DNA from 2 places in the Pseudomonas fulva genome. Region 1 is predicted to be linked to the other one. Evidence: predicted binding sites of a transcription regulator. Region 1 holds the regulator's gene; the other holds the start of a gene.
What was found. Region 1 encodes LexA, which represses DNA repair genes until DNA is damaged. Its sites were predicted from a motif close to CTGTNTNNNNANACAG; they were not measured.

Region 1 (15,057 bases):
CACCACGGCGCTGCACCGGCTGCCGCCGAAGCGTTTTCTGCTGGGCAGCAGCCTGGTGCTGGACGTCGGCCAGCGCATCAATGTCGATGACATGCGCGCACGCCTGGAGGCAGCCGGTTATCGGTATGTCGATACCGTCTACGAGCATGGCGAGTTCGCCGTACGCGGCGCGCTGATCGACCTGTTCCCCATGGGCAGCAAGCAGCCGTTCCGTATCGACCTGTTCGACGACGAGATCGAGACCCTGCGCACCTTCGAGCCGGAGACCCAGCGCTCGATCGACAAGGTGGAATCGATCAAGCTGCTGCCGGCACGGGAGTTCCCCCTGGAGAAGAAGGCCGTCACCGACTTCCGCGGCCGCTTTCGCGAGCGCTTCGACGTCGACTTCCGCCGTTGCCCGATCTACCAGGACCTGTCCACCGGCATCACCCCGGCGGGCATCGAGTACTACCTGCCGCTGTTCTTCGAGGAAACCGCCACCCTCTTCGACTACCTGCCCCAGGACACCCAGGTGTTCTCGCTGCCCGGGATCGAAAAGGCCGCCGAGCAGTTCTGGACGGATGCGCGCAACCGCTACGAGGAACGCCGCGTCGACCCCGAGCGGCCGCTGCTGCCGCCCGCCGATATCTTCCTGCCGGTCGAAGACTGCTTCGCCCGCCTGAAGGACTGGCCGCGGGTGGTGATCAGCCCCGAGGACATCGAGCCAGGCGTCGGCCGTACGCGCTTCGAGGCCAGTGCCCTGCCCGACCTGGCGATCCAGGCCAAGACCAGCGAACCGCTGGCAGCCCTGCGCCGTTTCATCGAGGAATACCCGGGCCGCGTGCTGTTCTGCGCCGAATCCGCCGGGCGCCGCGAGGTGCTGCTCGAACTGCTCGCCCGCCTCAAGCTCAAGCCCAGGGAAGTCGAAGGCTGGCCGCAGTTCTGCGCGAGCAAGGAGCGCCTGGGCATTACCATCGCGCCGCTCGACGAAGGCCTGCAGCTCGAAGATATCGCGCTGATCGCCGAAAGCCCGCTGTTCGGCCAGCGCATCATGCAACGCCGTCGCCGCGAGAAGACCCGCGACGCCGGCGACAACGTGATCAAGAACCTTACCGAGCTGCGCGAAGGCGCACCGGTGGTACATATCGACCATGGCGTGGGCCGCTACCTGGGCCTGGTGACCATGGAGTTCGACGGCCAGGCCGCCGAATTCCTCGCCCTGATGTACGCCGAGGAAGCCAAGCTCTATGTGCCGGTGGCCAGCCTGCACCTGATCGCCCGTTACACCGGCAGCGACGACGCCCTGGCGCCGCTGCACCGGCTGGGCTCGGAAACCTGGCAGAAGGCCAAGCGCAAGGCCGCCGAACAGGTACGCGACGTGGCCGCCGAGCTGCTCGATATCTATGCACGCCGTGCCGCCCGCGAGGGCTATGCCTTCAGGGACCCGAAAGCCGATTACGAAACCTTCAGCGCCGGCTTTCCGTTCGAGGAAACACCGGACCAGCAGAGCGCCATCGAGGCGGTGCGCGAAGACATGCTCGCCGCCAAGCCGATGGACCGCCTGGTGTGCGGCGACGTCGGCTTCGGCAAGACCGAGGTGGCCATGCGCGCCGCCTTCATCGCCGTGCACGGCGGCCGCCAGGTGGCAATCCTGGTGCCCACCACCCTGCTCGCCCAGCAGCACTACAACAGCTTCCGCGACCGCTTCGCCGACTGGCCGGTGACCGTCGAGGTGATGAGCCGCTTCAAGAGCGCCAAGGAAGTCAATGCCGCCATCGAGCAGCTGGCCGAAGGCAAGATCGATATCATCATCGGCACCCACAAGCTGTTGCAGGATGACGTCAAGATCAAGAACCTGGGCCTGGTGATCATCGACGAGGAGCACCGCTTCGGCGTGCGCCAGAAGGAGGCCCTCAAGGCCCTGCGCAGCGAAGTGGACATTCTCACCCTGACCGCCACGCCGATCCCGCGCACCCTCAACATGGCGGTGTCGGGCATGCGTGACCTGTCGATCATCGCCACGCCGCCGGCACGGCGCCTGTCGGTGCGTACCTTCGTCATGGAGCAGAACAAGCCGACCATCAAGGAGGCGCTGCTGCGTGAGCTCTTGCGCGGCGGCCAGGTGTATTACCTGCACAACGACGTGAAGACCATCGAGAAATGCGCCGCCGATCTCGCCGAGCTGGTGCCCGAGGCGCGCATCGGCATCGGCCACGGGCAGATGAACGAGCGTGAGCTGGAACAGGTGATGGGCGACTTCTACCACAAGCGCTTCAACGTGCTGATCGCCTCGACCATCATCGAAACCGGCATCGACGTGCCGAGCGCCAACACCATCATCATCGAGCGCGCCGACAAATTCGGCCTGGCCCAGTTGCACCAGCTGCGCGGCCGGGTCGGCCGTAGCCACCACCAGGCCTACGCCTACCTGCTGACCCCGCCGCGCAAGCAGATGACCGATGATGCCCAGAAGCGCCTCGAAGCCATCGCCAATGCCCAGGACCTCGGCGCCGGCTTCGTGCTGGCCACCCATGATCTGGAAATCCGCGGTGCCGGCGAGCTGCTCGGCGACGGCCAGAGCGGGCAGATCCAGGCGGTCGGCTTCACCCTGTACATGGAAATGCTCGAACGGGCGGTCAAGTCGATCCGCAAGGGCGAGCAGCCCAACCTCGACCAGCCCCTGGGCGGCGGGCCGGAAATCAACCTGCGGGTGCCGGCGCTGATCCCCGAGGACTACCTGCCAGACGTGCACGCCCGCCTGATCCTCTACAAACGCATCGCCAATGCCAGCGACGAGGACGGCCTCAAGGAACTGCAGGTGGAGATGATCGACCGCTTCGGCCTGCTGCCCGAGCCGACCAAGCACCTGGTGCGCCTGACGCTGATGAAGCTGCAGGCCGAACGGCTGGGCATCAAGAAGATCGATGCCGGGCCGCAGGGCGGACGCATCGAGTTCGCCACGGAAACGCCGGTCGATCCGCTGACGCTGATCAAGCTGATCCAGAGTGCGCCGAACCGCTACAAGTTCGAAGGCGCCACGCTGTTCCGCTTCTCGGTGCCGATGGAACGCCCCGAGGAACGCTTCAATACCCTGGAAGCACTGCTCGAACGCCTGCTGGCCACGGTGAAAAGCTGAAAACCATCAGGGCCGCTTATGCGGCCCTGATGGTTTGTGGCATGGGTGATTGAAGACGTCGCTTAAGCGACTGTTGTAAGGCAGAAGCGGACATCGAGTGTAGGAGGGGCTTTAGCCCCGAGCTTTTTATCAAGGCAAACAAAGAGCTCGAGGCTAAAGCCTCTCCCACGAGTTACACGACCGGCCGCTCCCGCCACTAAGCGGTAGTTCGCCTCACTCCACCAACTGCGCGGCCCGCAACGCCGAGAGCGCCTGCGCCCAGCGCGGATTCTGGCGATAGTCGACACCAGGGAAAGCGCGACGGCGCATACGCGCCAGGCCCTTGGGCGCCACCACCTTGAGGCGCTGCGCCGCCGACAGCGCCAGCTCCGCCGCCGCCCGGTCATTGCACACCAGGCCCATGTCGCAGCCGGCAGTCAGCGCGGCCTCGATACGGCTGGCCGCATCGCCGACCACATGGGCGCCGGCCATCGACAGGTCATCGCTGAAGATCACGCCCTCGAAGCCCAGCTCGCCGCGCAGGATGTCCTGCAGCCAGCGGCGCGAGAAGCCGGCCGGTTGGCTGTCGACCTGCGGGTAGATGACGTGGGCCGGCATCACCGCGGCCAGGTCGCGGCTCAGCGCCGCGAAGGGCCGCAGATCGTTCTGGCGGATTTCCTCCAGACTGCGCTCATCAAGGGGAATCGCCACGTGGGAGTCGGCCTCGGCCCAGCCATGCCCGGGGAAATGCTTGCCCGTGGCAGCCATGCCCGCCTCCGCCATGCCGCGGATAAAGGCACCGGCCAGCTGCGTGGCGCGCTCGGGGTCGCCCTCGAAGGCGCGATGGCCGACCACCGCACTGCGCCCGTGGTCCAAGTCCAGCACCGGGGCGAAGCTCAGGTCCAGCCCCACCGCCAACACTTCGGTGGCCATCAGCCAGCCGCACTGGCGCGCCAGCTGCTCGGCACCGGCGCAACCGGCGATGGCCCGCATCGCCGGTAATTTCACGAAGCCCTGACGCAGGCGCTGCACACGCCCGCCTTCCTGATCCACCGCCAGGAGCAGGTCGGGACGCACCGCCCGGATGGATTCGCACAATTCCCGCACCTGCCGCGGGCTGTCGATATTGCGGGCAAAGATGATCAGGCCACCGACCTCGGGCTGGCGCAGCAACTGGCGATCCTCGGCGGTCAGCCAGGTACCGGCGATATCCACCATCAGGGAGCCATACAGGGGAGTCGTCACAACGGAATTCCTTGAAGATAGGCATCACGCCCAATGGCCATCTGACAATGGCGCGACAAAGGGTTCCCGTCGCACGGGCGACGGGAGCCAGCCGCTACGACAGGGCGCGATAAAGGGTGGTAGCTTAGGGGCAGCCGAGGCCCACCGACAAGCCTCAGGGCTTGCTGATGGGTGGACCTTTGTGACGGGGAATCAGCTGCGCCGATGCCAGACGCGGATCGGTCACCCCGCTCTCCGAGCGCATGCCGGCCGCCAGGAACGGCACCATCAGGCGCATCACCTGTTCGATCGAGGTGTCGACTCCGAAGTCGCTCTCGGCCATGGCACGCAGCGCCTTGATGCCGGACATGCTGAACGCCGCCGCACCAAGCATGAAGTGCACGCGCCAGAACAGCTCCAGGGGCGGAATACCGGGTGCCGCTTCGTGCACCAGGTACATGTAGCGGCGAAATACCTTGCCGTAGACCTCTTCGAGGTATTTGCGCAGGTGGCCCTGGCTCTGGCTGAATGCCAGGCCCAGCAGGCGCATGAAGATCGACAGATCGTTGCCGCTGCGCGGCTTGACCGCCAGGGCCTGCTCGACCAGCAACTCGAGCAGTTCCTCGAGGCTGAAGGTCACGCCGGGCTTGCTCTGGCGCTTGTCCAGCTCACGCTCCAGGCTGGTGCAGAATGGCCCGAGAAAGCGCGAGAACACCGCCTGGATCAGGGCCTTCTTGGAGCCGAAGTGGTAATTGACGGCCGCCAGATTGACCCCGGCCTTACTGGTGATCAGGCGCAGCGACGTTTCGGCAAAGCCCTTCTCCGCGAACAACTGCTCCGCCGCGTCGAGAATGCGTTCAACGGTTTCCGATTGCGCCATGACATCCACCAGACAAACAAGTGTTTGAAACATACGTTTCAGCGCGTGCCACTGTCAAGTCGCGCAGGGCGTATTCTGGCTGCTCAGTCACCATTTGGCGAGCGCGTCGCACGTCACCGCCGCCCGCTACCCCGGGGTACCGGTCATCCGCTGCCTGGCCCTCTATCGACACGGCGGGCATCAACCGATTGCCAAGCACGACTTACTGTATATAATCCCAGTCACTGTATAAAAAGCCAGAGCGCCTCACATGATCAAGCTGACGCCCCGCCAAGGCGAAATTCTCGCCTTCATCAAGCAGTGCCTGGAAGACAACGGCTACCCGCCAACCCGCGCGGAGATCGCTCAGGCCCTGGGCTTCAAGTCGCCCAACGCGGCCGAAGAACACCTCAAGGCCCTGGCACGCAAAGGCGCCATCGAGATGACCCCGGGCGCCTCCCGCGGCATTCGCATTCCGGGCTTCGAGCCCAACCAGGAAGAGGAAGACGGGCTGCCGGTGATCGGTCGCGTCGCCGCCGGTGCGCCCATCCTGGCGCAGCAGCATATAGAAGAGGCCTGCCGGATCAACCCGGACTTCTTCCGCCCCAAGGCCGACTACCTGCTGCGCGTACGCGGCATGAGCATGAAGGACATCGGCATCATCGACGGTGACCTGCTGGCGGTGCATACCACCAGTGAAGCGCGCAACGGCCAGGTGGTGGTGGCGCGCATCGACGATGAAGTGACGGTCAAGCGCTTCAAGCGCGAAGGCAATACCGTGTGGTTGCTGGCGGAAAACCCGGAGTTCGCGCCGATCGAGGTGAATCTCGAGGAGCAGGACCTGGTCATCGAAGGTTTGAGTGTCGGCGTCATCCGCCGCTAATTGGAGGCGTCATGCAGTTCCCCCAGTCGTTGAGCCGTAACCAGCTGCCCCTGTTCGATGCCTTTCTGGCCTCGACCCTCGCAGCTGTAGAGGAACCAGCCAGCCAGGAAGCCGCATTCAGCGAGGTGTCGCTGCGTGGTGCCGCTGGGCATTGCCTGACGCTACTGGCGCCCATGCTGCGGGAACTGAGCGAGAAGGATGACGAACGCTGGCTGACCCTGATCGCGCCGCCCGCCAGCCTGACCCAGAGCTGGCTGCGTGACGCCGGCCTCAACCGTGAGCGCATCCTGCTGCTGCAGCCGCGCCGCAACCAGAGCCCGCTGCAACTGGCTCAGGAAGCCCTGAAGCTTGGCCGCAGCCACACCGTGGTCAGCTGGCTGCACCCCCTGCCCCAGCAGGCACGCCAGCAGCTCGAAGCAGCGGCGCACACCGGCAAGGCGCAAAGCCTGAATATCAGCCTGGGTTGAGGTATCGGCGGCGAGCAAGAATCCGATAGAAAGCAAAAGGCCAGCGAATCTGCTGGCCTTTTGTTTATCTGGGTACGCTCAGGCCACTGCCTGTCAGTGAAGCACGCGCGGCTGCTCGTCTTCTTCGTGCTCGAAATCGCCCTCTGCCATTCTGCCCGCCATCTGCACGCCGACATTGAGCATCGCCTTGGCGACCTCCACATGCTGGCCCTGCAGGAACGCCTTGGCATCTTCGGAGAAGTCCAGCACCACCAGTGCTTCCTCATCGTCGGCGCGACGCAGGGCGATGCGCCCATCGGGCAGTTCGACGATTTCAAGGAAAGACGTAGGCATGACTCGGATTCTCCACGAAAGGCCGCCCAGTGTAACAGCGAGCCTGGTTGATCGCTTGGCGAAAAAGCCGCCAATTGCCGAACGGGCGTTCAATCAAGGGCAAGCGGCGCGATTACCACTCGCTGAGGCCCTCACGAAAACGCTGGGCCAGCGCCTTGAGCGCCTGCCGCCAACCTTCCAGGGTTTCGCGTTCGAGCAGCGGCGGCTCGTCGCCCAGACTCACCGCCTCGATCAGCGCGGAAGTGCTGGGATCGCCCTTTGGCTCTCGCGGCTGACGTGGCGGCTTGAATAGCTCGGCATGGGCGGCCAGCAGCTGCCCCAGCCAGGTCTGCCGGTTTTCGGCCAGCTCGACCAGTTCCGCCAGCTCCGGGCTTGGCGCCCCGCTCAGGCTCTGGCGATCCAGCAGCACTTCGGCACGGGCAGCGCTGCTGTTGGGCAGACGGTAGAAGCCGGCGATCTCATGGCACAGCCCGAGCAACGCACCGTACAGATGAAACAGCGTGGCTTCGCGTTCGGCCTGTATCAGCGCCTGGGCATTCATTGCCCGCCCCTCTTCAGCCTTGCGCCAGGACTCCAGGGAGAGGCCAGCGTAGAAGATCTTCTGATTGGTCCGGGTATACAGTTCGCCAGCCATATGCACTCTCCAGATAGCCTCGGGTGCGCGCATGACGCGCACCGAGCACGGATCAACGCTTGTCTTCGACCTTCCACTTGCCGCCGTCGAAGAACGCCTTCCAGCCAGTGGGCTTGCCGTCCACCTCGGTCTGTACGTATTGCTCCTTGGTCTTGCGGCTGTAGCGGATCACCGCCGCACGGCCTTCCGGATCGCGCGCCGGCGCATCGAACAGGAAGTGGTACTTCGGATCGATCTCGTCCTTGTGCGGCAACAGCTCGAGTACCAGGGGTGCCCGGGTTTCGCGGTTCTTCGGGAACTGGCTGGCAGCCAGGAACAGCCCCGACGCGCCATCGCGCAGCACGTAGGTGTCCTCGACCTTCTCGCACTTGAGCTCCGGCATCTTCACCGCATCCATCTTGGGTGGCGCCGGCTCGCCGTTGCGCAGCAACTTGCGGGTGTTCTTGCATTCGCTGTTGGTACAGCCGAAGAACTTGCCGAAACGGCCGGTCTTGAGCTGCATCTGGCTGCCGCACTTGTCGCATTCCAGGCTCGGGCCCTCATAGCCCTTGATGCGGAACTGGCCCTGCTCGATTTCATAGCCCGCGCAATCCGGGTTGTTGCCGCAGATATGCAGTTTGCGGGTCTCGTCCAGCAGGTAGGCGTCCATCGCCGTGGCGCAGATCGGGCAGCGATGCTTGCCCAGCAGCACCCGCGATTCCGACTCGCCCTCGTCATCGGCGGCGATCTCGTCGCCCGGCACCAGGTTGATGGTGGCCTTGCAGCGCTCTTTCGGCGGCAGGGCGTAGCCCGAGCAACCGAGGAACACACCGGTGGAGGCGGTACGGATCATCATCGGCCGGCCACATTCGCGGCACGGGATATCGGTCAGGGTCGGCGTGTTGGCGCGCATGCCGTTGTCGCCGTCGGCGGCCACTTCGAGCTTCTTCTTGAAGTCGCCGTAGAACTCGTCGAGCAGGTGCTTCCACTCGCGCTCGCCCTGGGCGACGTCATCGAGATTCTCTTCCATGCCGGCGGTGAAGCCGTAGTCCATCAGGTCGGCGAAGCTCTCGCTGAGGCGTTCGGTGACGATGTCGCCCATCTTCTCGGAATAGAAGCGGCGATTGTGCAGGGCCACGTAGCCGCGATCCTGGATGGTGGAAATGATCGCTGCATAGGTCGACGGACGGCCGATACCGCGCTTTTCCATTTCCTTGACCAGGCTGGCTTCCGAGTAGCGCGCCGGCGGCTTGGTGAAGTGCTGGCTGGGGTCGAGCTTGATCAGCTTGAGCGACTCGCGCTCCTTCATTTCCGGCAGCACGGCGTCGTCGCCCGGCTTACTCATCTGCGGCTGGGCACGGGTATAACCATCGAACTTGAGGATACGGCCCTTGGCGCGCAACTCGAACTGCGCGGCGGTGACGGTCACGGTGGTCGACAGGTATTCGGCCGGCGGCATCTGGCAGGCCACGAACTGGCGCCAGATCAGCTCGTACAGGCGCTCGGCGTCGCGCTCCATGCCGGACAGCTGGGTCGGTCGCAGGTTGACGTCCGAAGGTCGGATCGCCTCGTGCGCCTCCTGGGCGCCCTCCTTGCTCGAGTAGTAGTTGGGCTTTTGCGGCAAGTATTTGCTGCCGTACTCGCTGTCGATGAAGCCACGCACCATCTCGATGGCATCGGCCGACAGGTTGGTCGAGTCGGTACGCATGTAGGTGATGTAGCCGGCCTCGTAGAGACGCTGGGCCATCATCATGGTCTTCTTCACCCCGAAGCCCAGGCGCGTGCTGGCCGCTTGCTGCAGGGTGGAGGTGATGAACGGCGCGGTCGGCTTGCTGCTGGTCGGTTTGTCCTCGCGCTTGGCGACGCTGTAGCTCGACGCCTTGAGAGTCGCCAGCGCGGCCGTGGCCTGGGCTTCGTTCAGCGGTTTGAAGGCGGCGCCGTTCTCGCGCACCACTTCGAAGCGCACCTGGGCGTCCTTGGCAGTACCGAGGTCGGCGTGCACTTCCCAATATTCTTCGGGCACGAAGGCGCGGATTTCCTTCTCGCGTTCGACCACCAGCTTCACGGCCACCGACTGCACGCGGCCGGCCGACAGGCCACGGGCGATCTTCGCCCACAGCAGCGGCGAGACCATGTAGCCCACCACGCGATCCAGGAAGCGGCGCGCCTGCTGGGCGTTGACGCGGTTGATGTCCAGCTCGCCCGGGGCGGAGAACGCTTCCTGGATGGCCTTCTTGGTGATCTCGTTGAACACCACGCGCTTGTAGCGGCTGTCATCGCCACCGATGGATTCGCGCAGGTGCCAGGCGATGGCTTCCCCCTCTCTATCCAAGTCGGTCGCGAGATAGATGGTATCGGCTTCCTTGGCCAGGCGGCGCAGTTCCTCGACCACCTTCTCCTTGCCGGGCAGGATTTCGTACTTGGCTTTCCAGCCGTGCTCCGGGTCGACGCCCATGCGCGCGAACAGCTGGCGCTTGGCCTTTTCCTTCGGCGACAGCGCCGGCGCCTCGCCTGCCGCTGCCTTGCCGCGCTTGGCAGGTTCCTTGGTAGCCGCCCCGCCGCTGGTGGGCAGGTCGCGGATATGGCCGATGCTCGACTTCACCACGTACTGGCTGCCCAGGTACTTGTTGATGGTCTTGGCCTTGGCCGGGGATTCCACGATGACCAGCGATTTACCCATGGATTGGAAAATTCCTGAAATTCGGTAGGTGAACGGCGACAGGCGCCTGAAAACACTGTTGGGCGTATCGAGTCGACGCGTAACGCATCGACGATGAAGGCGCCCGCTCGATGGAGCGAACGCGAGAAGCGTGGTGCTGCCGCGGACCAGAGAGGTGCTTTTGCACACCTGCGATTGCCCTGCGTTCAGCTTTGGCCCCGCTATATATAGTGGCGGTCAAGGCAAGGTCAAGGGCGACCGCTTCCTGAGGTGCCCTCAGGGGCGACTGAAAACGCTCGCTTCGGCCTCGACCAAAGCAAAGCGTGGAACCCGCTCGCCGTCCAGTTCCACCTCGCCGGTGAACATTGCCAGCGGTCGCACCCAGAGGCCGAATTCGCCATACAGCGCCTGGTAGACGACCACTTCCTCTTCGCTCTCCGAGTGCCTGGCCACGCCCAGCACACGGTACTCGGGACCTTTGTAATGACGGTAGAGACCGGGTTGCAGCGACATCATTCAATTTCCTGGAAAATTTTTCGTCCGATACGAAGGAACGACCTCGGCAAGTGTCCGACGATCCGCCCCGCTGGCCTCCCCACTTGCCGGAGCGCCAAAAAACAAAAACCGGGGCAGAAGCCCCGGTTGTGCAACCTGTACAGCGGATTGGAAAGAACCGCTGCGCCACCTTTATATAACGCAGCAGTCCAGGCGAATCCTCAGATGCGCTCGAACACCGTGGTGATGCCCTGGCCGAGGCCGACGCACATGGTGGCCACGCCGAAGGTGCCGTTGTTCTGCTTCATCACGTTCAGCAGGGTACCGGAGATACGCGCCCCGGAACAACCGAACGGATGACCCAGCGCAATGGCGCCACCGTGCAGGTTGACCTTCTCTTCCATCTTGTCGAGCAGCTTGAGGTCCTTGAGCACAGGCAATGCCTGGGCGGCGAAGGCTTCGTTGAGCTCGACGAAATCGATGTCATCGATGGTCAGGCCGGCGCGCTTGAGCGCCTTCTGGGTGGACGGCACCGGGCCGTAGCCCATGATCGCCGGGTCGACGCCGGCCACGGCCATGGCGCGCACCACGGCCATCGGCTGGATGCCCAGATCCTGGGCACGCTGGGCGCTCATGACGATCATGCAGGAGGCGCCATCGGTGATCTGCGACGACGTACCCGCAGTGACGGTGCCGCCCTTGGGGTTGAACGCGGGCTTGAGGTTGGCCAGGCTTTCCAGGGTGGTTTCCGGACGAATGGTCTCGTCGTAGTCGAAGACCTTGAGGAAGCCGTTCTCATCAAAGCCCTGCATCGGGATGATCTCGTCCTTGAACTTGCCTTCGACCGTGGCCTTGTGGGCCAGCTGGTGCGAACGCACGCCGAACTTGTCCTGGGCCTCGCGGCTGATGTTGTGCATCTTGCCCAGCATCTCGGCGGTCAGGCCCATCATGCCGGACGCCTTGGCGGCGTACAGCGACAGGTGCGGGTTCGGGTCGACGCCATGCATCATGCCGACGTGGCCCATGTGCTCGACGCCGCCGACCACGAAGACATCGCCATTGCCGGTCTGGATCGCCTGCACGGCGGTGTGCAACGCGCTCATCGACGAGCCGCACAGGCGGCTGACGGTCTGCCCGGCACTGGTGTGCGGGATCTGGGTCATCAGCGAGGCCATGCGGGCGATGTTCCAGCCCTGCTCCAGGGTCTGGTTGACGCAACCCCAGATGACGTCCTCGACTTCCTTGGGGTCGACCTTGGCGTTGCGCTCCAGCAGTTTGCTGATCAGCTGCGCCGACATCGTTTCGGCACGGGTGTTACGGTGCATGCCGCCCTTGGAACGACCCATTGGGGTCCGGCCGAAGTCGACGATGACTGCATCTCTTGGATTCAGGCTCATAAATTCACTCTCGCTCCAATCGTTGCGCGATTAACCAAAGAAGGTCTGGCCGTTTTTGGCCATTTCACGCAGTTTCTCGGTCGGCTGATACAGCGCGCCCAGATCGGCGTACTTGTCGGCCAGGGCCACGAATTCGGCAACCCCGACGCTGTCGATGTAACGCAGCGCCCCCCCCCGGAAGGGTGGGAAACCGATGCCGTAGATCAGGCCCATGTCGGCCTCGGCGGCGGTCTCGACGATGCCGTCCTCCAGGCAGCGCACGGTTTCCAGGCACAGCGGGATCATCATGATGTTGACGATGTCCTCGTCGCTCAGCTCACGCTGCTCGGCCACGATCGACTTGAGCAACTCGTAGGCCTCGGGGTCGCTGACCTTTTTCGGCTTGCCGCGCTTGTCGGTCTCGTAGGCGTAGAAGCCCTTGCCGTTCTTCTGGCCCAGGCGGTTGGCTTCGTACATCACGTCGACCGCGGTACGGCCTTCCACGGCCATGCGGTCCGGGAAACCTTCGGCCATCACGTCACGGCCATGGTGGCCGGTGTCGATGCCGACCACGTCGGACAGGTAGGCCGGGCCCATGGGCCAGCCGAACTTCTCCATGACCTTGTCGATACGGGCGAAGTCGACACCGAAGCTCAAAAGCTTGGAGAAGCCGCCGAAATACGGGAACAGCACGCGGTTGACCAGGAAGCCCGGGCAGTCGTTGACCACGATCGGGTTCTTGCCCATCTTCTTGGCGTACGCCACGGTGGTGGCCACCGCCTCGTCACTGGATTTCTCGCCGCGGATGACTTCGACCAGCGGCATCATGTGCACCGGGTTGAAGAAGTGCATGCCGACGAAGTTTTCCGGGCGCTTGAGAGCCTTGGCCAGCAGGCTGATGGAAATGGTCGAGGTGTTGGAGGCCAGGATGGTGCCCTCCTTGACCGCCGCCTCGACCTCGGCCAGCACGGCCTGCTTGACCTTGGGGTTCTCGACCACGGCTTCGACGACGATGTCGACATGGCCGAAGTCGCCATAGGACATGGTCGGGCGAATGGCGCTCAGCGATTCGGCCATCTGCGCGGTGGTCATGCGGCCTTTCTCGACGCGCTTGCCGAGCAGCTTGGAGGCCTCGTTCAGGCCCATCTTGATGCCTTCCTCGCGGATGTCCTTCATCAGGATCGGCGTGCCCTTGGAGGCCGACTGGTAGGCGATGCCGCCGCCCATGATGCCGGCGCCGAGCACGGCAGCCAGTTTCACGTCCTGGGCGATGGCGTCATGGGCCTTGGCCTTCTTCTTCAGCTCCTGGTCATTGAGGAACAGGCCGATCAGGCTCTCGGCCACCGAGGTCTTGGCCAGCTTGGCGAAACCGGCGGCTTCGACTTCCAGGGCCTTGTCACGGCCAAAGTTGGCGGCCTTCTGGATAGTCTTGATCGCTTCGACCGGCGCCGGGTAGTTCGGACCCGCCTGGCCGGCGACGAAACCCTTGGCGGTCTCGAAGGCCATCATCTGCTCGATGGCGTTGAGCTTGAGCTTCTCCAGCTTGGGCTGGCGCTTGGCCTTGTAGTCGAGCTCGCCGGAGATGGCGCGCTTGATCAGGTCCAGGGCGGCGGCCTGCAGCTTGTCAGCGGCGACCACGGCATCCACGGCGCCGACCTTGAGGGCTTCCTCGGCGCGGTTTTCCTTACCCGAGGCGATCCACTCGACGGCGTTGTCGGTACCGATCAGGCGCGGCAGACGCACGGTGCCGCCGAAGCCCGGGTAGATACCCAGCTTGACCTCGGGCAGACCGATCTTGGCGCCTTCGGCCATCACCCGGTAGTCGGCGGCCAGGCACATTTCCAGGCCGCCACCGAGGGCGATGCCGTTGATGGCGACCACGGTGGGTACGTTCAGGTCTTCGAAATCGCTGAAGATCTTGTTGGCTTCCAGACCGCTGGAAACCAGCTGCTCTTCGGGCAGCTTGAAGTTTTCGACGAACTCGGTGATATCGGCGCCGACGATGAACACGTCCTTGCCGCTGCTGACGATCACGCCCTTGATCGAGGCATCGGCCTTGATCGCATCGACGCTCTGGCGCAGTTCGCTGAGGGTCAGACGATTGAACTTGTTGACGGACTCACCCTTGAGGTCGAACTTGAGTTCGACGATGCCGCTTTCAAGAGCCTTAACCGTGATGGCTTTACCTTCGTAAATCATCAACTGATCTCCACGCTAAGGGAATCTGAACAGTACACACCGGAGCCAACCGGCTGACTCACGCCACCAGACAACGTAGACGAAAATCGGCTACCCACCGATGCGGTATCGGACTGAATTGGGCATTGCCGACAAGACAAACACTCAATTCATACGCCCGTTTGATTTGGGTGAACACACCTTCACGGAAAAGCCTGCGATTGTCAATCGACGTTATGTAGCCAGGTGCGGCCGGCACTACGCAGACCATACAGTCACATGCCCGGGTAGCGAAAAGCCGATCATCCGCGTCGATATCCCATCATTCGGCAGGTGCCGCTGGCCCGTTCGTGACCGCTAGCCAAAACCCCGGGCCAAGGGTAGAGTCGCGGCCATTCGGCTGCCACCGAATGACCAAAAACAACAAGAACGAGCGCCTACACCGAGGTTCCCGCATGCCAACTCACTTGCGTGCCGTCTCTCTGCGTGCCCTTCTGCTTGCTGCCCTGCTGATACCCACAGCGGCCTTCGCCAACACCACCGGCGACCTCAAGCACCTGCAGACCTTCCATCTCGCCATCCAGAAAAGCCTGGGCGACTTCTACATGTACAACAGCATGGAAGGCGACCAGCGCTATGCACGAATGATCGACGCCTCCCGCCAGCAGGCGCACGAGCAGCTCGGCAAGCTGGCCAACCTGGCCGACGTGGGCGCCGCCCGCCTGCAGACGCAACTGCAGCGACAATGGCAGCGTTACGACGGAGAACTGACGACCTTGATGGCGGCGCTGCAGAAGCAGGGCTACACGGACCTGCAGCCGGTCGCGGACCTGGCTGCCCGTAACCGTCAGGTACTGGAAACGGCCCAGGCGCTTT
Region 2 (15,057 bases), 730 kb from region 1:
GCTTCGCCGGCAACCGCCTTGGCCAGCAGGGTCTTACCGGTACCCGGCGAGCCGACCATCAGCACGCCACGGGGGATGCGGCCACCCAGGCGCTGGAATTTGCCCGGATCGCGCAGGAACTCGACCAGCTCGCTGACTTCTTCCTTGGCCTCGTCGCAACCGGCGACGTCGGCGAAGGTGGTCTTGACCTGATCTTCGGAGAGCAGGCGCGCCTTGGACTTGCCGAAGCTCATCGGCCCGCCCTTGCCGCCGGCGCCGCCCTGCATCTGGCGCATGAAGAACATGAACACGGCGATGATCACCAGAATCGGGAAGCTGGCGACCAGCAGCTGGGTCCAAATGCTCTGCTGCTCGGGCTGCTTGCCGACGATCTCGACGTTGTTGTCCATCAGGTCCTTGATCAGGCCATTGTCCTGGATCGCCGGGCGCACGGTCTCGAACGAGGAGCCGTCGGAACGCATGCCGCTGATGATGTAGCCATCGACGGTGACGCGCTTGACCCCGCCGCTCTGCACCTGCTCGATGAATTGCGAGTAGTTGAGCTTGTTGGTCTCGCTGGGGCTCGAGAAGTTGTTCATCACCGTGACGAGGACGGCGGCGATGATCAGCCACAGGATCAGATTCTTTGCCATGTCGTTCAATTAGCTACCCTCTGAAGCAGGCCCCTTGCCGAAGCGTGCTTCGCATGACGACCAGTTATAAACCGATCTAACTTACTACAAACGCCCGCTCATGGCTGACACCGTCTGTAACCCTTTATGAGACATCTGCCCATTACGATGCGCGTCTTTGCTTGGACTGACAACCACGCCATTGGTTTTACTCGACACTTTGGCCCTTGAAGCCTCGGGCCAGCAAATACTGCTCGCGGGAGCGATCACGGGACGACAGGGGTTTGCGCATCTGCACCTTGTCGAACTGACGGCGCACCTCCTTGTGGTACTCGTCGAAACCCTCGCCCTGGAAGATCTTGATCAGGAAGTCGCCGCCGGGCTTGAGCACCCGGCCGGCCAGATCCAGCGCCAGCTCGCACAGGTACATGGCACGCGGCTGATCGGCGGCCCTCACCCCACTCATATTGGGGGCCATATCGGAAATCACAAGGTCGACGGGATTATTGTCGATGGCCTCGAGAATCCGGGCGAACACCGCGTCGTCGGTGAAGTCGCCCTGAATGAAGGTGACGTCCGGGATGCTGTCCATCTCCAGGATGTCGGAGGCGATCAGTCGCCCCTTGTCGCCGATCACTCGGCTCGTGACCTGGGACCAGCCACCCGGCGCGGCGCCGAGGTCGACCACGGTCATGCCGGGGCGCAGGATGCGATCCTTCTCCTGCACTTCCAACAGCTTGTAGCTGGCACGTGAACGGTAGCCGTCCTTTTGCGCCATTTTGACGTACGGATCGTCGAAATGCTCTTTCAGCCAACGCTGGCTGGTCTTGGAACGGGCCACACAACACCTCGAGAGAACAGAATGAATAACTGGGCGGGCCTCGGGCGGCTCGGTTAAAATAGCCCGCTTTCCCAGATTAATACGCAGGGTTCAGATTATGCCGCTCACTCAAGAGCAGAAGAAACAGTTCAAATCTATCGGCCACCACCTGAAACCGGTATTGATCGTCGCCGACAACGGTGTTACCGAAGGCGTACTGGCCGAGCTCGAGCGCGCGCTGAACGACCATGAGCTGATCAAGATCCAGGTGCGTGTCACCGAGCGCGACGACCGCCTGGCGGTGATCGATGAACTGTGCAAGGCCAGCAGGGCCGAACTGGCGCAGATCATCGGCAAGATGGCGCTGCTGTACCGCAAGAACCCCAAGGCCAATCGCAACCTGTCCAACATCAGCCGCTACCAGGGCTGATTCAGGTATTCAGCCGACCTGCGGGTCGGCTGCCATGGCCTTGCCAGGCACGGGCTGCAACACCAGCAATACCCCGAAGAACGCCAGCAGCAGGTAGCAGAACAGCTGCCAGCGCAGCGCCTGCGGCCAGTACACCAGCGAAACCATAAAGGCCAGCGAGACGACCAGCACCGCGAGCAGCAACTGCCCGCTACGCGCTCGCCACAGCGCCGGCACGCCACACCGTCGCACCAGCAGCACAGCCTGCAGCAGCACTGCGCCCAGCGTGATGCCGACCATCTGCGGCACCAGGGTGCGCGCCACTTCCTCGATCAGCAAGGACGCCAGGCCGACACTCGCCAGCCCCGGCAGCACCAGAAAGTGCAACGTCCAGATGCCGCCGACCCAGAAGGTCTGCAGCAGCACCCAGGCGCTGGCTGTGCTGTCACGCGCAGCCGACCGATCAGACGTGGCGAACTTCGACAATCTCGTACTCGACCAGGCCGCTGGGCGTGTTGACGCCGACCACGTCACCTTCGCTCTTGCCCACCAGGGCGCGGGCGATGGGCGAACCCACGGAAAGCTTGCCCTGCTTGATGTCGGCTTCGTCTTCGCCAACGATCTGGTAGGTGACGCTCTCGTCGGTCTCGACGTTGGCGATTTCCACGGTGGTGCCGAAGATCACCTTGCCGGTATGGGCGATGGTGGTGACGTCGATGATCACCGCATTCTGCAGGCGACCCTCGATATCACGTACGCGCGCCTCGACCATGCCCTGCTCCTCGCGGGCGGCATGGTATTCGGCGTTTTCCTTGAGGTCACCCAGCTCACGGGCTTCGGCGATCGCCTGGCTGAGCGCCGGGCGACGCACCTTGGTCAGGTGCGCCAGCTCTTCTTCCAGGGCGCGGGCGCCCTGGACGGTCATGGGGTACTTGTTCATGCGTTGATTCCTGCATGCAGATCCTGCAGACGGCGCACGGTCTTCTCGGGACCGAACTTGAGCGCCTCGCAGACCGCCTGCCCCGCCGCGATGGTGGTGGTGCAGTAGATCTTGTGCTGCAGAGCGTTACGACGGATGGAGTAGGAGTCCGCGATGGACTGACGGCCTTCGGTGGTATTGATGATCAGGGTGACTTCGTCGTTCTTGATCATGTCGACCACGTGCGGGCGACCCTCGGTCACCTTGTTCACCCGACGGACCGGCAGGCCGGCGGCCTCGATCACCTTGGCGGTGCCGGCGGTGGCGACCACCTCGAAGCCCAGGGCGACCAGATCGCGAGCGACCTGAATGGCTTCCGGCTTGTCGTCTTCACGGACGCTGATGAAGGCCACGCCGGCATTCGGCAGGATCTCGCTGGCCCCCATCTGCGCCTTGGCGAAGGCTTCGCCGAAGCTGTCACCGACGCCCATCACCTCACCGGTGGACTTCATTTCCGGGCCGAGGATCGGGTCGACGCCCGGGAACTTGTTGAACGGGAACACCGCTTCCTTGACGCTGAAGAACGGCGGGATGATTTCCTGGGTGAAGCCCAGCTCGCTCAGGGTCTTGCCGGCCATCACGCGGGCCGCGACCTTGGCCAGCGACTCGCCTATGCACTTGGACACGAACGGCACGGTACGCGAGGCCCGCGGGTTGACCTCGATCACGTAGATGTCCTCGCCCTGCACGGCCATCTGCACGTTCATCAGGCCGATGACGCCCAGTTCCAGGGCCATCTTCTTGACCTGGTCGCGGATCTCGTCCTGGATGTGCGCCGGCAGCGAGTACGGCGGCAGCGAGCACGCCGAGTCACCGGAGTGCACGCCGGCCTGCTCGATGTGCTGCATGATGGCGCCGATCACCACGGTTTCGCCGTCGCTGACCGCATCCACGTCCACCTCGATGGCGCAGTTGAGGAAACGGTCGAGCAGTACCGGGCTGTCGTTGGACACCTTCACCGCTTCGCGCATGTAGCGCTTGAGTTCTTCTTCCTGGTAGACGATTTCCATCGCCCGGCCGCCCAGTACGTAGGACGGACGCACCACCATCGGATAACCGATGTTCTTGGACAGGGTCAGCGCTTCCTCTTCGCTGCGCGCGGTGGCGTTGGCCGGCTGACGCAGGCCGAGGCGCTGCACCATCTGCTGGAAACGCTCACGGTCTTCGGCACGGTCGATGGCGTCCGGGCTGGTGCCGATGATCGGCACGCCGGCTTCTTCCAGGGCACGGCACAGCTTCAGCGGGGTCTGGCCGCCGTACTGGACGATCACGCCCTTGGGCTGCTCGACGCGGACGATTTCCAGCACGTCTTCCAGGGTCACCGGCTCGAAGTACAGGCGATCGGAGGTGTCGTAGTCGGTGGAGACGGTTTCCGGGTTGCAGTTGACCATGATGGTCTCGTAGCCGTCTTCCCGCATGGCCAGCGCGGCGTGTACGCAGCAGTAGTCGAACTCGATGCCCTGGCCGATGCGGTTCGGGCCACCGCCGAGGATCATGATCTTGTCGCGGCCGCTGGCGTTGGCCTCGCACTCTTCCTCGTAGGTCGAGTACATGTAGGCGGTATCGGTGGCGAACTCGGCGGCGCAGGTGTCGACGCGCTTGTAGACCGGCAGCACCTTGAGCTTGTGGCGGTGGCTGCGCAGGTTCTTCTCGGTGACGCCGAGCAGCGCGGCCAGGCGCGCATCGGAGAAGCCCTTGCGCTTGAGGCTGAACATCAGGTCGCGGTCGATGCTCGACAGGCCCAGGGTCTGGATACGCTGCTCGTCCTTGACCAGGTCTTCGATCTGCACCAGGAACCATTCGTCGATGCGGGTCAGCTCGAACACTTCCTCGACGCTCTTGCCGGCACGGAAGGCGTCGGCCACGTACCAGATGCGGTCGGCGCCCGGCACGATCAGCTCGCGCTTGAGGGTACTTTCGGCTTCCGGGTCAGCCGGATCGAGCTTCGGATCGAAGCCGGCGACGCCGACTTCCAGCCCGCGCAGCGCCTTGTGCAGGGATTCCTGGAAGGTGCGACCAATGGCCATGACCTCACCGACGGATTTCATCTGCGTGGTCAGGCGGGCGTCGGCGTTGGGGAATTTCTCGAAGGCGAAACGCGGGATCTTGGTCACCACGTAATCGATGGCCGGCTCGAACGAGGCCGGGGTACGACCGCCGGTGATGTCGTTCTGCAGCTCGTCGAGGGTGTAACCCACGGCCAGCTTGGCGGCGATCTTGGCGATCGGGAAACCGGTGGCCTTGGAGGCCAGGGCCGACGAGCGCGATACCCGCGGGTTCATCTCGATGACCACCATGCGCCCGGTGTTCGGGCAGATGCCGAACTGCACGTTGGAGCCGCCGGTTTCCACGCCGATCTCGCGCAGCACCGCCAGGGAGGCGTTGCGCAGGATCTGGTATTCCTTGTCGGTCAGGGTCTGGGCCGGGGCCACGGTGATCGAGTCACCGGTGTGCACGCCCATCGGGTCGAAGTTCTCGATGGAGCAGACGATGATGCAGTTGTCCTTCTTGTCGCGGACCACCTCCATCTCGTATTCCTTCCAGCCGATCAGCGACTCGTCGATCAGCAGCTCGTTGGTCGGCGACAGGTCCAGACCCCGGGTGCAGATCTCCTCGAACTCTTCACGGTTATAGGCGATGCCGCCGCCGGTGCCGCCCATGGTGAAGCTCGGACGGATGATGCACGGGAAGCCGACCTTCTCCAGCACGCCGTAGGCTTCTTCCATGCTGTGGGCGATACCCGAGACCGGGCAGGCCAGGCCGATGTCCTTCATGGCCTTGTCGAAGCGCGAGCGGTCTTCGGCCTTGTCGATGGTGTCGGCATTGGCACCGATCATCTCGACGCCGAACTTCTCCAGCACGCCGTGACGCTCCAGATCCAGCGCACAGTTCAGCGCGGTCTGGCCGCCCATGGTCGGCAGCAGGGCGTCGGGGCGCTCCTTCTCGATGATCTTGGCCACGGTGGCCCACTTGATCGGCTCGATGTAGGTGGCGTCGGCCATGGCCGGGTCGGTCATGATGGTGGCCGGGTTGGAGTTCACCAGGATGACGCGGAAACCTTCCTCGCGCAGGGCCTTGCAGGCCTGGGCGCCGGAATAGTCGAACTCGCACGCCTGGCCGATGACGATGGGGCCGGCGCCGAGGATCAGGATACTTTTGATGTCTGTACGTTTTGGCATGTTCTCTCTCGAATTCTTTGCTCAGCGGGCTTAGCGGCGCTTGGCCATGGCTTCGATGAAGCGGTCGAACAGCGGGGCGACATCATTGGGGCCCGGGCTGGCTTCGGGGTGGCCCTGGAAGCTGAAGGCGTCCTTGTCGGTACGCTCGATGCCCTGCAGGGTGCCGTCGAACAGCGACTTGTGGATCGGCCGCAGGTTGCCCGGCAGGCTGTTCTCGTCCACGGCGAAACCGTGGTTCTGGCTGGTGATCATCACCACGCCGGTGTCGAGATCCTGTACCGGGTGGTTGGCACCGTGGTGGCCGTGGCCCATTTTCAGGGTCTTGGCGCCGGAGGCCAGGGCCAGCAGCTGGTGGCCGAGGCAGATGCCGAATACCGGGATGTCGGTTTCCAGAACGTCCTTGATCGCCTGGATGGCGTAGTCGCACGGCTCGGGGTCGCCAGGACCGTTGGACAGGAACACACCATCGGGATTGAGCGCCAGCACTTCGCTGGCCGGGGTCTGCGCCGGCACCACGGTGAGGCGGCAGCCGCGCTCGACCAGCATGCGCAGGATGTTGAGCTTGACGCCGTAGTCGTAGGCGACCACGTGATAAGGCAGCTCGCTGGCCGCGATCTCGGGGTGGCTGTCGTCTTTCAGGTTCCACACGCTGGAGCGCCATTCGTAGCGCTCGGTGCAGCAGACTTCCTTGGCCAGGTCCATGCCTTTCAGGCCCGGGAAGCCGCGCGCCAGTTCGAGAGCCTTTTCCTCGGTGGCATCTGCGCCGACCAGGATGCAGCCGTTCTGCGAGCCTTTCTCGCGCAGGATGCGGGTCAGGCGACGGGTGTCGATACCGGCGATGGCGACGGTGCCGTTTGCCTTGAGGTAATCGGGCAGCGATTGCTTGTTACGCCAGTTGCTGGCGATCAGCGGCAGGTCGCGAATGATCAGGCCGGCAGCCCAGACGCGATCCGACTCGGCATCTTCCGGCGTGGTGCCGGTGTTGCCGATGTGTGGATAGGTCAGGGTAACGATCTGCTGGGCATAAGACGGATCGGTAAGAATTTCCTGATAGCCGGTCATGGCGGTGTTGAACACCACCTCCCCGACAGTTTGGCCGTCGGCCCCGATGGCCTCGCCGCGAAAAATGCTGCCGTCAGCAAGGGCGAGTATGGCTGGCTTACTCAAGAAGACCTCCCGTAGATCGTGGAGCAAACGCAGATTGTAAAAAAGCGGGATGACGTGTGAAGGTCATCCCGCTTTTTTGTTTGATTCATTCTGCGCAACTTTTAGTGGACACACTAAAGCGAAAAGCTTACAGGAAAAGCGCTTTTTTCGAAAGGCGTTCAGCGGCAAAAACCTGAAATCCGATCCACGGCCACCCGTCATGATGACCGAGGGCGCCATTGGCGCCCTCGGATCAAGTCATTTCAGGCCCAGTACGTTCTGCATGTCGTAGAGCTGTGGCGAGCGCCCCTGCAGCCAGGACGCGGCACGCACTGCGCCCTTGGCGAAGGTCATGCGGCTGGACGCCTTGTGGGTGATTTCCACGCGCTCGCCATCGGCGGCGAACAGCACGGTGTGATCACCGACCACGTCGCCGGCACGCACCGTGGCAAAACCGATGGTTTCACGCTGCCGGGCACCGGTCTGCCCTTCGCGCCCATAGACCGCGACCTTTTCAAGGTCGCGCCCCAGGGCATTGGCCACCACCTCGCCCATGCGCAGGGCGGTTCCCGAAGGCGCATCGACCTTGTGGCGGTGATGGGCCTCGAGCACTTCGATATCCACATCGTCGCCCAGCACCCGGGCGGCGGTGTCGAGCAGCTTCAGGCAGAGGTTCACGCCCACGCTGAAGTTGGCGGCGAAGACGATGGGAATCTCCCTGCCGGCCTCGACCAGCAGCTGCTTTTCCACGGCGCTGAAGCCGGTGGTGCCGATCACCATGGCCTTGCCGGCGCGGCGGCAGGTTTCCAGATTCTCGAGGGTCACCGAGGGATGGGTGAAGTCGATCAGCACGTCGAACCCGTCGAGCACGCTCTCCAGGCTGCCGGACAACGCCACCCCCAGCTTGCCGACACCGGCCAGCTCACCGGCATCGGCCCCGAGCAGCGTGCTGGTCGGGCGCGCCACGGCGGCGCCGAGCACCACGCCATCGGCCTGGTGAACGGCTTCGATCAGGTTCTTGCCCATGCGCCCGGCGGCGCCCGTGACTGCAATACGCATATGCATAACTCCAAAGTACAAACGGCGAGCAGCCGGCCATTGCCCGCTGCTCGCCGTGCATTACCGCATTAAAGGTCGCCGAAGAAGCGCTTCACGCCTTCGAACCAGCCATTGGCCTTGGGCGAGTTGGAGCTGTTGCCCGCCAGGGACTGACGGAATTCTTCGAGCAGCTCGCGCTGGCGACGATCCAGGTTGACCGGGGTTTCCACCGCCACCTTGCACATCAGATCGCCCGCACCACCGCCGCGCACCGGGGCGACGCCCTTGCCACGCAGACGGAACAGCTTGCCGGTCTGGGTGCCTTCCGGAATCTTCAGCTTGACCCGACCATCGAGGGTCGGCACTTCCAGCTCGCCGCCCAGGGCCGCATCGGCAAAGCTGATCGGCACTTCGCAGTACAGGTGCTTGCCGTCACGCTGGAAGATCGCGTGCTCGCGCACGTTGACCACCACGTACAGGTCGCCTGCCGGGCCGCCCAGGGTGCCCGCCTCGCCCTCACCGGACAGGCGGATGCGGTCGCCGGTATCGACACCGGCCGGCACCTTGACCGACAGGGTCTTGTGCTCTTCGACCCGGCCATGGCCATGGCAGGAGCCGCAGGGGTCGGTGATCATCTTGCCGCTGCCGTGGCACCGCGGGCAGGTCTGCTGCACCGAGAAGAAGCCCTGCTGCATGCGCACCTGACCGATGCCGCCACAGGTGGTACAGGTCACCGGGCTGGTGCCCTTCTTGGCGCCCGAGCCGTCGCAGGTCTTGCAGTTGACCAGGGTCGGCACGCGAATGGTCACCGTGGTGCCACGTACCGCCTCTTCGAGATCCAGCTCCAGGGTGTAACGCAGGTCGCTGCCGCGCTGCGCACCGCCGCGCTGACCGCCACGCTGGCCGCCGAAGAAATCGCTGAACACGTCGCCGAAGATATCGGAGAAATTCGCGCCGCCACCCCCAAAGCCGCCACCGCCGCCCATCTGTGGGTCGACGCCTGCATGACCGTACTGATCGTAGGCGCTGCGCTTGCCGGCGTCGGACAGCACTTCGTAAGCCTCGTTGGCTTCCTTGAAGGCTTCTTCGGCCGCCTTGTCGCCGGGGTTGCGATCGGGGTGATGCTTCATCGCCAGGCGACGGTAAGCCTTTTTCAGCTCCGCCTCGCTGGCACCGCGCTCGACCCCGAGCACTTCGTAGTAGTCACGTTTAGACATGGGTTTCTAGCACTCTCAAAATTCTTACCGTCCAGACACGCCAACGCGGGAGCAAGCCCCCGCGCGGCGGATCGCCCTGTCACACCGCAGTGCGGCAGGGCGCAACACAGGCAAGCCGGGGCTTACTTGTTGTCCTTGACTTCCTCGAACTCGGCGTCGACCACATCGTCGGCAGAGCCCTTGGTTTCGCCAGCATCCGCCGCACCGGCGCCGGCAGCGCCTGGCTGCGGCTGCTCGGCGTACATCTTCTGCGCCAGCGGCGTGGTGGCTTCGGACAGCGCGTTCATCTTCGCCTCGATGGCCGCCTTGTCGTCGCCCTTCACGGCAACTTCCAGCTCGCCCAGAGCGGTTTCGATGGCAGCCTTCTCTTCGGCAGTGGCCTTGTCGCCGGCTTCGGTGAGCATCTTGCGGGTCGCATGTACCAGTTGGTCACCCTGGTTGCGCGCGCCAGCCAGCTCTTCGAACTTGCGGTCTTCCTCGGCATTGGCCTCGGCGTCACGCACCATGCGCTCGATCTCGTCATCGGACAGACCGGAGTTGGCCTTGATCACGATCGACTGCTGCTTGCCGGTGGCCTTGTCCTTGGCGGACACGTGCAGGATACCGTTGGCGTCGATGTCGAAGGTCACCTCGATCTGCGGTACGCCACGCGGAGCCGGCGGAATCTCGGCCAGGTCGAACTTGCCCAGGGACTTGTTCTGCCCCGCCTGCTTGCGCTCGCCCTGCAGCACGTGGATGGTCACCGCGCTCTGGTTGTCGTCGGCCGTGGAGAACACCTGCGACTTCTTGGTCGGGATGGTGGTGTTCTTCTCGATCAGCGGCGTCATCACGCCACCCATGGTTTCGATACCCAGGGTCAGCGGGGACACGTCGAGCAGCAGCACGTCCTTGACGTCACCAGCCAGTACCGCACCCTGAATAGCAGCACCCATGGCCACGGCTTCGTCCGGGTTGACGTCCTTGCGGGCATCCTTGCCGAAGAAGTCGGCAACGGTCTTCTGCACCAGCGGCATACGGGTCTGGCCACCGACCAGGATCACGTCGTTGATGGCGCCGACGTCGATACCAGCGTCCTTCAGCGCGATGCGGCAAGGCTCGATGGTGCGCTGCACCAGGTCCTCGACCAGCGACTCCAGCTTGGAACGGGAGATCTTCACGTTCAGGTGCTTGGGACCGGTCGCATCCGCCGTGATGTACGGCAGGTTGACGTCGGTCTGCTGGCTGGAGGACAGCTCGATCTTGGCCTTCTCGGCAGCTTCCTTGAGGCGCTGCATGGCCAGCGGGTCGCCCTTGAGGTTCATGCCGGTTTCTTTCTTGAATTCGTCGACGAGGTAGTCGATCAGACGAATGTCGAAGTCCTCGCCGCCGAGGAAGGTGTCACCGTTGGTGGCCAGCACTTCGAACTGGTGCTCGCCGTCGACTTCGGCGATCTCGATCACCGACACGTCGAAGGTACCGCCGCCCAGGTCATAGACGATCACCGTGTGGTCGCCCTTGGCCTTGTCCATGCCGTAGGCCAGCGCCGCCGCGGTCGGCTCGTTGATGATGCGCTTGACGTCCAGACCGGCGATGCGACCGGCGTCCTTGGTAGCCTGACGCTGGCTGTCGTTGAAGTAGGCCGGAACGGTGATCACCGCCTCGGTCACGGACTCGCCGAGGTAATCTTCGGCGGTCTTCTTCATCTTCTTGAGGATTTCAGCCGAGATCTGCGGCGGCGCCATCTTCTGGCCGTTCACTTCCACCCAGGCGTCGCCATTGTCGGCCTTGGAGATCTTGTACGGCACCATCTGGATGTCTTTCTGCACGACGTCTTCGTCGAAACGACGGCCGATCAGACGCTTCACCGCGTACAGGGTGTTGTGCGGGTTGGTCACCGCCTGACGCTTGGCGGACTGGCCGACCAGGATCTCGCCATCGTTGGCGTACGCGATGATCGACGGCGTGGTACGTGCGCCTTCGGCGTTCTCGATGACCTTGACGTTACCGTTTTCAAGAATGGAGACGCAGGAGTTGGTGGTCCCCAGGTCGATACCGATGATTTTGCCCATTTCACTCTCCCGAAACTTTGATATATCCGCAGCGTTGTCGTGACCGCTGCGGTAGCACTAATACGCTTGACTTACTAAATGGGGCTGAGCCCGCCGATTTCAAGCCTGCTCATCGATTGATGGCGGCGTTTCGGCCGGTGCCTTGCTGACCACGACCATGGCCGGGCGCAGCAGGCGACCGTTGAGCAGGTAGCCCTTCTGGAACACCTTGAGCACGCTGTTGGGCTCGACGTTGGTGCTCTCCTGCATGGCCATCGCCTGGTGGTGCTCCGGGTTGAACGGCGCACCATGGGGGTCGATGGCTTCCAGCTGGTGACGCTTGAGGGTGTCGAGCAGCAGCTTGAGCGTCAGCTCCATGCCCTCACGCACCGCCTTGATCGAATCGTCATCGGCACTCGACAGCTCGAGACCACGCTCCAGGCTGTCGACCACCGGCAACAGGTCATTGGCAAATTTCTCGAGGGCGAACTTGTGCGCCTTCTCGACATCCTGCTCAGCGCGACGGCGCACGTTCTGCAGATCGGCAGCCATGCGCAGCGACTGATCCTGCGCAGCCGCCAGTTGCTCTTCCAGCGCTTGCACGCGAGCAGCCAGGTCTTCGCTCGGCGCCGCGTCGTTCGCTTGCGCTTCGGAAGTCTGCGGATCCAGGTTCTGTTCGTCAGCCATGCATTTCTCCTCTAAATGATTCGACGAGCCTCAACTCGCGCGTCTGCCGGCTATATAAGGACGATCTGTAGGGTTTCAAGGGCTACCAGCACTTTCCGGCAGCCAGTCGTCAGCGTCTTGCCACCCCATCGCAAACCACTGTATAAATAACCAGACAAACCCTGAGAGGCCTCGCCATGCTGGTGCACCTGTCCGTTCATAATTACGCCATCGTCGAACACCTGGATCTGGAACTGGATCGAGGCATGAGCGTCATCAGCGGCGAAACGGGCGCCGGCAAGTCGATCATGCTCGACGCCCTCGGCCTGACCCTGGGCGATCGCGCCGACAGCGGCGTGGTACGCCCCGGTGCCGACAAGGCCGACATCCTCGCCAGCTTCGACCTGGGCGACATTCCCGAAGCCCACGCCTGGCTCGCCGAGCGCGACCTGAACAATGACGGCCCGTGCATCCTGCGCCGGGTGATCACCGCCGAAGGTCGCTCGCGCGGTTACATCAACGGCACGCCCTGCCCGCTGGGCGACCTCAAGGCACTGGGTGAACTGCTGATCGACATTCACAGCCAGCACGAACACCAGTCGCTGCTCAAGACCGACACCCATCGCCGCCTGCTCGACGAATACGCCGGCGCTCAGGAGCTGGCCCGCCAGGTGCAACTGGCCGCGCAACGCTGGAAGCAGACCCGCAGCGAGCTCGAGCGCGTGACCTCCCAGGGCGACGAGCAGCGCGCCCGCCACCAGTTGCTCAGCTACCAGCTCGAAGAACTGGAAAACCTCGGCCTGGGCGACAACGAGCTGGAGCAGCTGGAACAGGATCACAAGGCCCTGACCAACGCCGAAAGCCTGCTCAGCGCCTGCCGCCAGGTCATCGATCAGTGCAGCGAGAGCGATGCCGGCAACGTGCTGTCGGTGCTCACCGCCAGCCTCAACCGCCTCGGCAGCCTGCAGGGCCAGCCGGGCGCCCTGAACGAAGCCACCAACCTGCTGGCCAGCGCCCAGATCCAGATCGAGGAGGCGATGGGCGAACTCAACCGTTTTCTCGACCACTTCGACGCCGACCCCGAGCGCCAGCAGCAACTCGAAGAACGCCTGGACACCATCTACACCCTGGCCCGCAAGCACCGCATCCAGCCCAGCGAACTGCCTGCGATGCAGCAGCAGCTGTTCGACGAACTGGAAGGCCTGAATGCCGATGACCAGGCCGCCGAGCGCCTGGGCGAGGAGCTTGCTGCCTACGGCCGTCACTATCAGGAAAAGGCCGCCGAACTCAGCAGCAAGCGGCAGAAGGCCGCCGGTAAGCTGGGCAAGGCCGTGGAAAAGGAAATGCAGACCCTGGGCATGCCGGGTGGGCGCTTCAGCATTCAGCTGCAGCCCATCGATGGCAGCGAGCCGAACGCCAACGGTCTGGAGCAGGTCGAGTTCCTGGTCAGCGCCAACCCGGGGCAACCGATCAAGGCACTGGCCAAGGTCGCCTCGGGCGGTGAACTGTCGCGCATCAGCCTGGCCATTCAGGTGATTACCGCACAGACCTCGCGGGTGCCGACCCTGGTGTTCGACGAAGTGGATGTGGGTATCGGCGGCCCCACCGCCGAAGTGGTAGGGCAACTGCTGCGCCGCCTGGGCGAACGCGGCCAGGTGCTGACCGTGACCCACCTGCCCCAGGTCGCCGCACAAGGCCACCAGCACCTGTTCGTGCACAAGGTACGGGGCAGCAACGCCACCCGCACGGCGGTCAGCAAGCTGGGCGAGGCCCAGCGCATCGAGGAGGTCGCGCGCATGCTGGGCGGCATCGACCTCACCGATGAATCCCTGGCCCACGCCCGCAAACTGGTCAGCAACGCGCATAGCTGATCAGCAGAAACCTGCAGAAATCATTTTCCGTCGGGCATGAAAAAAGGCGACCTGAGTCGCCTTTTCCAGTCAACCGATACGCTTACTTGGCGGTACGGCGGACGTAGAGCACCAGATTGTGATCCACCAGCTCGAAACCGTGCTCGCGGACGATTTCCTTCTGGCGCTTCTCGATCTCGGCATCGAAGAATTCGATCACGTCGCCGGTATCCACGCACACCATATGGTCGTGGTGGCCGCCGTCGGCCAGTTCGAACACGGCGTGGCCGCCATCGAAGTTGTGGCGCACCACCAGGCCAGCCGCCTCGAACTGGGTCAGAACGCGGTAAACGGTTGCCAGACCGACATCCTCGCCCGCATCCATCAGCGACTTGTAGACATCCTCTGCACTCATGTGACGCTGCTCGGCAGAGTCGAGCATCTGCAGGATTTTGACCCGTGGCAGGGTTACTTTCAGGCCAGCTTTGCGCAGTTCGCTATTTTCAACCATGGTCTGCTTTCTCGCGGAAGCGCTTCGCAGCTTCCCTTATTGCGGGTATGATCGGGGTTTACGTTGCCCAGCCAAGATAGTGGAAGACGCCCACCGATGCAAAAAACCAGACTCCTGCTGACCAGCCTCACCTTCATGGGGCTCATCGCACTCGCCGGCTGCTCATTCCCCGGGGTTTATAAAATCGACATCCAACAGGGCAATGTCGTCACGCAGGATATGATAGACCAGTTGCGTCCTGGAATGACCCGGCGCCAAGTACGGTTTATCATGGGCAACCCGCTGATAACGGACACTTTCCACGCCAATCGCTGGGACTACCTGTACAGCATGCAGGCCGGCGGCAGCCAGCGTCAGCAGGAGCGCGTGACGCTCAATTTCGATGGCAACGATCAACTGGTAGGTCTGTCCGGCGACTTCATGCCCGGCACCAGCCGCGATGAACAGATCCTCGGCCGCGACGGTTCCCCGCAGCAGGCGCCTACCCAGCAGCAGGAAGAGCCGGCCGCACCGGGCTCGCTGCTCGAGCAGATCCAGCGCGACGTCGACAACGTCGAAACCGTACCGGTACCGACCCCGGAGCCGCTGGAAACCTCGCCTCAGT

Region 2: a site for LexA is predicted at 12,252-12,267, ahead of recN (DNA repair protein RecN). Genes of this name have one in related genera too.

Annotation. Positions count from the first base shown of each region.
Region 1 is NZ_CP082928.1:453,897-468,953, forward strand. It holds gene mfd (transcription-repair coupling factor) at 1-3,115, shown strand, start outside; gene nagZ (beta-N-acetylhexosaminidase) at 3,329-4,327, opposite strand; gene K8U54_RS01950 (TetR/AcrR family transcriptional regulator) at 4,494-5,198, opposite strand; gene lexA (transcriptional repressor LexA) at 5,449-6,060, shown strand; gene sulA (SOS-induced cell division inhibitor SulA) at 6,072-6,527, shown strand; gene K8U54_RS01965 (hypothetical protein) at 6,621-6,860, opposite strand; gene K8U54_RS01970 (DUF6586 family protein) at 6,973-7,494, opposite strand; gene topA (type I DNA topoisomerase) at 7,547-10,153, opposite strand; gene K8U54_RS01980 (DUF1653 domain-containing protein) at 10,409-10,645, opposite strand; gene fadA (acetyl-CoA C-acyltransferase FadA) at 10,849-12,024, opposite strand; gene fadB (fatty acid oxidation complex subunit alpha FadB) at 12,055-14,202, opposite strand; gene K8U54_RS01995 (hypothetical protein) at 14,637-15,057, shown strand, end outside.
Region 2 is NZ_CP082928.1:1,180,810-1,195,866, forward strand. It holds gene ftsH (ATP-dependent zinc metalloprotease FtsH) at 1-632, opposite strand, end outside; gene rlmE (23S rRNA (uridine(2552)-2'-O)-methyltransferase RlmE) at 820-1,452, opposite strand; gene yhbY (ribosome assembly RNA-binding protein YhbY) at 1,550-1,861, shown strand; gene K8U54_RS05355 (DUF4149 domain-containing protein) at 1,871-2,326, opposite strand; gene greA (transcription elongation factor GreA) at 2,304-2,780, opposite strand; gene carB (carbamoyl-phosphate synthase large subunit) at 2,777-5,998, opposite strand; gene carA (glutamine-hydrolyzing carbamoyl-phosphate synthase small subunit) at 6,029-7,165, opposite strand; gene dapB (4-hydroxy-tetrahydrodipicolinate reductase) at 7,403-8,209, opposite strand; gene dnaJ (molecular chaperone DnaJ) at 8,272-9,399, opposite strand; gene dnaK (molecular chaperone DnaK) at 9,522-11,447, opposite strand; gene grpE (nucleotide exchange factor GrpE) at 11,547-12,113, opposite strand; gene recN (DNA repair protein RecN) at 12,290-13,963, shown strand; gene fur (ferric iron uptake transcriptional regulator) at 14,046-14,453, opposite strand; gene K8U54_RS05405 (outer membrane protein assembly factor BamE) at 14,550-15,057, shown strand, end outside.